Sagittula sp. P11: one gene and its partner. The protein of the gene in region 1 interacts with the protein of each later gene in a pairwise test. Links are inferred from orthologs where the notes say so. Each region holds a gene or a part of one and is shown on either strand. Other genes may lie near its edges.

What was found. Proteins that work in one complex are often made in the same cells at the same time.
Region 2: the proteins of CDO87_RS08965 (region 1) and def interact in binary tests that used the Escherichia coli proteins (3 or more experiments, as listed by UniProt). The link is inferred for Sagittula sp. P11 from one-to-one orthologs.

What each region holds. Positions count from the first base shown.
Region 1 is NZ_CP021913.1:1,830,082-1,833,088, reverse strand. What follows is about bases 227-2,997. They hold CDO87_RS08965 (aspartate-semialdehyde dehydrogenase), read left to right. Parts: upstream 227-986; coding sequence 987-2,009; downstream 2,010-2,997. Other genes in these bases: CDO87_RS08960 (hypothetical protein), read left to right, coding at 2,661-2,997; CDO87_RS08970 (nucleoside-diphosphate sugar epimerase/dehydratase), read right to left, coding at 227-707. In the rest of the region: more of CDO87_RS08970, read right to left, coding at 1-226; more of CDO87_RS08960, read left to right, coding at 2,998-3,007.
Region 2 is NZ_CP021913.1:1,307,309-1,310,308, reverse strand. Bases 1-2,797 are described here. They hold def (peptide deformylase), read left to right. Parts: upstream 1-1,033; coding sequence 1,034-1,561; downstream 1,562-2,797. Other genes in these bases: def (peptide deformylase), read left to right, coding at 2,052-2,543; def (peptide deformylase), read left to right, coding at 1,558-2,055; CDO87_RS06360 (MalY/PatB family protein), read right to left, coding at 1-929. Outside these bases: fmt (methionyl-tRNA formyltransferase), read left to right, coding at 2,849-3,000. UniProt on the Escherichia coli protein: Removes the formyl group from the N-terminal Met of newly synthesized proteins. Requires at least a dipeptide for an efficient rate of reaction. N-terminal L-methionine is a prerequisite for activity but the enzyme has broad specificity at other positions.

The sequences.
Region 1 (3,007 bases):
ATGTTGCGCAGCTGGAGGCGGATGCGGGCCATGGCGGGCTGGCTCATGGAGGGCATGGCGAGCACGACGCGGCTGATCCGTTTCTCCGCCACGAGCTTCGGGATGCTGGACGCCGCATGCACACGCAGCCCGGCGATCACCTGGCTCTGGAGGGTCGGGTTGTCGTCGATGAAGGCCACGGGTCGGATGGCGTCATGGTGCCTGAGCGCGGCCACCAGCTGCTGCCCCGTCGCCCCGGCGCCGTAGATCAGGACCCGGACGGAATCCGCACCGTGCAGGTAGACCTGACGGATCGCGTATCGCAGGGCGATGCGCCAGCCGACGGACAGCACCAGGACAAGCAGCGTGAAGTGGACATGTGCCCCGACGGGAAGGGCGGGTGCCCCGACGGGAAGGGCGGGCAGCGCGCGCGGCGCAATTGCATAGCCGAGCAGACCCAGGGCGGCGGCATATGCGGCGGTCCGCCCCGGGCCGCGCATCTCGAACGCATCCAGCTTCGTCCGCGTCAGGCCCAGCACCCATCCGAGGATCGCCCCGCTTGTCGTGAGGACCAGCGCCACCGGGGCCGCCTCCGCCATCCCGATCCGCCCATGCGCGGTGAGCAGGACCGACATCCCGAACGCAAGCAGGATGACCAGTGCGTCGAGCGAGATGAACGCCGCCCGTTTCTGGGGGCGGGTCATGCCGGTGACGATCCTGAAGAACATGTCCAGACCTCTCTCCCACTTCGCGGGCCCCGTCCGTACTTCGCGTACGCATCGGGAACATCAGGACGATAAGCATGTCTCGGGTTAAGGCGGGTTTAACCCGCTCGCCTTTCGATTGTCGTGGGCACCGCATTCGACGCGGATATCGCCGAATGTCGCCCGGTTCGGGGGACGCGTTAATATACGGCCTTTCGCCCATGGGCTGCCTGCGGTATGCACCGCGCCAGCAGTCGTGTGGGGCAGGGGTCCCGTGCGACCCTGACCTTTAAGGAGGGCCAAATGGGTTACCGCATCGTCGTCGCGGGCGCCACGGGCAACGTGGGCCGCGAAATGCTGAACATCCTCGCCGAACGGGAATTCCCCGTCGACGAGATCGCCGTGCTGGCTTCGCGCCGGTCACTCGGGACCGAAGTCAGCTTTGGCGACAGGACACTCAAGACCCAGGACCTCGCGACGTTCGACTTCACCGGTTGGGATATCGCACTGTTCGCCGTGGGCTCCGGCCCGACCAAGGAATTCGCGCCGAAGGCCGCCGCGGCGGGCTGCGTGGTGATCGACAACTCGTCGCTCTACCGCTACGATCCGGACGTGCCGCTGATCGTGCCGGAAGTGAACGCCGACGCCGTGATGGGCTATTCCAAGAAGAACATCATCGCGAACCCGAACTGCTCGACCGCGCAGATGGTCGTCGCGCTGAAGCCGCTGCACGACCGCGCGAAGATCAAGCGCGTCGTGGTGTCGACCTACCAGTCGGTGTCAGGCTCGGGCAAGGAAGGCATGGACGAGCTCTGGGATCAGACCAAGGCGGTCTACAACCCGGTGTCCGAGGTGCCGCCGAAGAAATACCCGAAAGAGATCGCCTTCAACGTGATCCCGCACATCGATGTCTTCATGGAAGACGGCTCCACCAAGGAAGAGTGGAAGATGGTCGTGGAGACGAAGAAGATCATCGATCCGAGCATCAAGCTGACCGCGACCTGCGTGCGCGTGCCGGTCTTCGTCGGCCACTCCGAGGCGATCAACATCGAGTTCGAGGAATTCCTCGACGAGGACGAGGCGCGCGACATCCTGCGCGAGGCGCCCGGTATCATGGTGATCGACAAGCGCGAGGACGGCGGCTACGTCACGCCGAAGGAATGTGTGGGTGACTTCGCCACGTTCATCTCCCGCATCCGGCAGGACTCGACCATCGACAACGGTCTGAACCTGTGGTGCGTCTCGGACAACCTGCGGAAGGGCGCGGCGCTGAACGCCGTGCAGATCGCCGAGGTTCTTGGCCAGCGGTGCCTGAAGAAGGGCTGACCGCCTTTCCGAATCGACTGACCCTTTGCGGCGCGCGACCTGCCCTTGGTCGCGCGCCGTTTCTGTATCTTGGGATCGCAAGTGAAGGCCAAGGGTTAACCGTCCGCAAGGCACTGCAACCTTCAGGTGCCTCTGCCACGCAACTCCTGTCCAATTGTATCGAAGTGCTAACCGGACGCCCCGCCAGCTAGCCCAACCGGCGATAGGCGGAGTTCGTCGACAATGGTATACATTGTCTGCACGCGATGAGATGCCTTGCCAGAACGGCAACCGACCGAAGTACGCGGCCCGCCTCTCTCCTCTCTCTCCGGAGGCAGCCCAAGGTCCCTTTCTCGCGACATCGCCGATGCGGGCAAGCGCCCCGCGTGACTAAGGGGCGCCCTGCGCCCGCCCTGTTCGCGCTGCGGCTTGCCAACCGTCTCTCTCATCTCTCTCTCTGACGGCGGGCCGCAGCGACTGCGTCCCACAACCGGACATGAAGAGCGACCGACAACGGTCATCAGCGCATTGTTGCCCGTGGCGCCGCAGTTCTGTGGCCAATTAAGCGACAGTTTCCAACTTGATGCCAATGCGCCACAAGAGGCAGCCGGTTCGCCACAATTTCGACGCATTTGGGTTCCAGCGTTTCCGGACAGGCAAGGAGCACTTTCAATGCAACACCAACCGGACGCGCAGGCCGGGTGGCAGGATGCCCAGAAATTGCCGGGACTTCCCGCTCCTCTCGACTGCGAAACGCGCGCGATGCTGCGCCTTTTTCTATCCCCCATCCTCGAACAATCGGACAGTTGGGCCGAGATCTCCGAAAGACTGGCGGTCAAGGGCTACAGCCTCACGTTCCGCGAGGGGCATCTCGTCGTGCTGAACGACCACGGCGAAGGGCTGTGCACGGGCACCGATCTCGGCATCCCGATGGCGCGCATCGCGGCCCGGATCGGGCGGCCCTGCGTGAAGGCGCACCGCGGCGGTCATTCGGGGGAATTGCGCCGCGCGATGAACTG
Region 2 (3,000 bases), 520 kb from region 1 along the record:
ACGTTGATCCCCTCGTCAAAGAGCCGCCGGTTGCCGTCGAGATACTGCACCAGTTCGTCGACCCAGGCCGCGCCTTCCGGGGAATAGGCGGCCTCTGCCATGAACATCCCGAAGGAGTTGGGCGAAATCCCCAGCCCCGCCATGGTCGCCGCGAAGCGCGCGCGCAGGCGTTCGTCAGGGACGATCACGTTGCCGATGTGGGAACCTGCGATGTTGAAGGTCTTGGTCGTGGCGGTCATCATCACGAGCCGGTCCATGATGCTGTCGTCCGCCAGCGGCATGGGCACGTGGGTATGGCCCGGCATCACGAGGTCATGGTGGATCTCGTCCGAGACGAGGATCAGGTCGTGCCGCCTGGCGAAATCGGCCAGCCCCTGCAGTTCTTCGCGGGTCCACACCCGGCCGCCCGGATTGTGCGGCGAACAGAGGATCACCATCTTCTCGCGCCCGGTCATCTGCGCGTCGTAGGCGTCGAAATCCATCACGTAGCGCCCGTCCTGAATCGTCAGCGGACATTCGACGACCTCGCGGCCGGAGGCTTTGATGACGCGGGCAAAGGCGTGGTAGACCGGCGTGAACAGGACGACGCCGTCGCCCGGCTCAGTGTAGGTCTGCACGCAGAGCGCGGTGCCGTTGACCAGCCCGTGGGTGGTGAAGATGGCGCCCGGCTCGACCGTCCAGCCGTGCCGTTCCTTCATCCACCAACAGATCGCCTCGCGGTATCCGCGGTCGTCGCCGTAATAGCCGTAAAGCCCGTGGTCGGCCATGCGCTGCACGGCGGCCTGCACGCAGTCGGGCGGGCGGAAGTCCATGTCCGCCACCCACATCGCAAGACCTTCGTCCGAGGGCACGCCGTAGATGCTTTCCATCATGTCCCATTTGACCGAATGGGTTCCCTGGCGGTCGATCTCTTCGTCAAAGCGGCTCATGGCGGCGGCATCTCCTGCAGTTTTGCCGCGGACGCTAGCCAACTGATCCGCAGGTGCAACCCCGATGCTTGCGCGAAGGCGCACATTTCCCTAAATCCCGGCGCATGAAGCGCTCCATCCTCATCCATCCCGACCCGCGCCTGAAAAAGGTCTGCGATCCCGTGCCCGACCTGTCGGACGATCTGCGCGTGCTGGCCGACGACATGCTGGAAACCATGTACGACGCGCCGGGCATCGGGCTGGCCGCGCCGCAGATCGGCGTGCTGTCGCGGCTGATCGTGCTCGACTGCTCCAAGTCCGACAACGGGGAGGACGCCCGCCCGCTGGTGATGTTCAACCCGCGCGTCATCGCCTCGTCGGAGGAGCAGAACGTCTACGAGGAAGGCTGCCTGTCCATTCCCGAGCAATACGCCGAGGTGGAGCGCCCCAAGGTCGTGGACGTGGAATGGCTTGACCGCGACGGCGTGCTTCGGACCGAAACCTTCGACGGCCTCTGGGCGACCTGTGTCCAGCACGAGATCGACCACCTCGACGGCAAGCTCTTCATCGACTACCTCAAGCCGCTCCGGCGTCAGATGATCACCCGCAAGATGGTCAAGCTGAAGAAGGAACGCGCGCGGGAGAAGGCGTGAGCCTGCTGCCGATCCTCACCTGGCCGGACACCGGGCTGCGCGCGGCGTCGATGCTGGTGCGCGCGCCCTCTGCCGTGGCGCGGCTGGCGGGCGACATGTTCGAGACGATGTACGCCGCCCCGGGCCGCGGCCTCGCCGCGCCGCAGGTGGGCGTGCGGTCGCGGCTGTTCGTGATGGACGCGACCTGGAAGGACGGGGAGAAGACGCCGATGGTCTGCATCAACCCGGTGGTGGAGCCGCTGGACGGCCCCGAAGAGGCCGGCGAGGAAGCCTGCCTGTCGATGCCCGGCGTGTCGGTCATGGTTACCCGACCAACGCGGATCAGGCTGCGCTACACCGACCTCGACGACAAGACGCATGAGGTCGTGCTGACCGGCGCCGCCGCCCGCATCGCCCAGCACGAAACCGATCACCTCGACGGGGTGATGCACTTTCAGCACCTGCCGCTGGCGGAACGCGGCGCGCTGCTTTCCGAATACGAGGCCCTGCGATGACCGTCCGCCCCTTCGTGCCCTGGCCCGACAAGCGCCTCAGGACGGTCGCCGCGCCGGTGGAGGCCGTCACCGACGAGATCCGCGCCATCTGGACCGACATGATCGACACGATGGAGGCGATGCCGGGCGTGGGCCTTGCCGCGCCGCAGATCGGCGTGATGCTGCGGCTGGCGGTGGTCGACGCCTCCGACACCCGCGGCGAGGCGGTGCGCATGGCCAACCCGGAAATCCTGCACGCCTCGGTGCAACTGCGCGACCACGAGGAAGGCAGCCCCAACCTGCCGGGCGTCTGGGCCAAAGTATCCCGTCCCCGCGCCGTGACGGTCGCCTACCTGGACGAGATGGGCACGCGGGTAGAACGGGATTTCGTCGGCCTCTGGGCCACCTCGGTGCAACACCAGATCGATCACCTGAACGGGCGGATGTACTTCGACCGGCTGTCCAAGGTGAAACGCGACATGCTGATCCGCAAGGCGCGCAAAACGTAGGGCTCGTCTCGCCGGCCCGCCTTTTCTTCGAAAAGACATGAGGCGCGCCGACAGGCGCGCCCTGCAGGGCGCGATGGGGCTCCGCCCCCGCTGCTCCGCAGCTCCCCCGAGGTATTTGCACCAAGATGAAGGGCAGCGCGCGCCATTCGCTTCACCTTGTCGAAATACCTCGGGGGGAGGCCGCAGGCCGGGGGGCGGAGCCCCCTTCCGGCAATCGGCTTGTCACGGCGCGGGCGATGGGCCAAGCAGGGCCGCGTGATGTAGGGCGGGGCTTTGCGCCGCCTCTTGCCCGGAAGGAGATTTCGATGCGGCTGGTCTTCATGGGAACCCCGGAGTTTTCGGTGCCGGTGCTCGATGCGCTGGTCGAGGCCGGGCACGAGGTCGTCTGTGTCTATTGCCAGCCGCCGCGCCCGGCGGGGCGGGGGAAGAAGGACCGGCCCACGCCCGTGCATGCGCG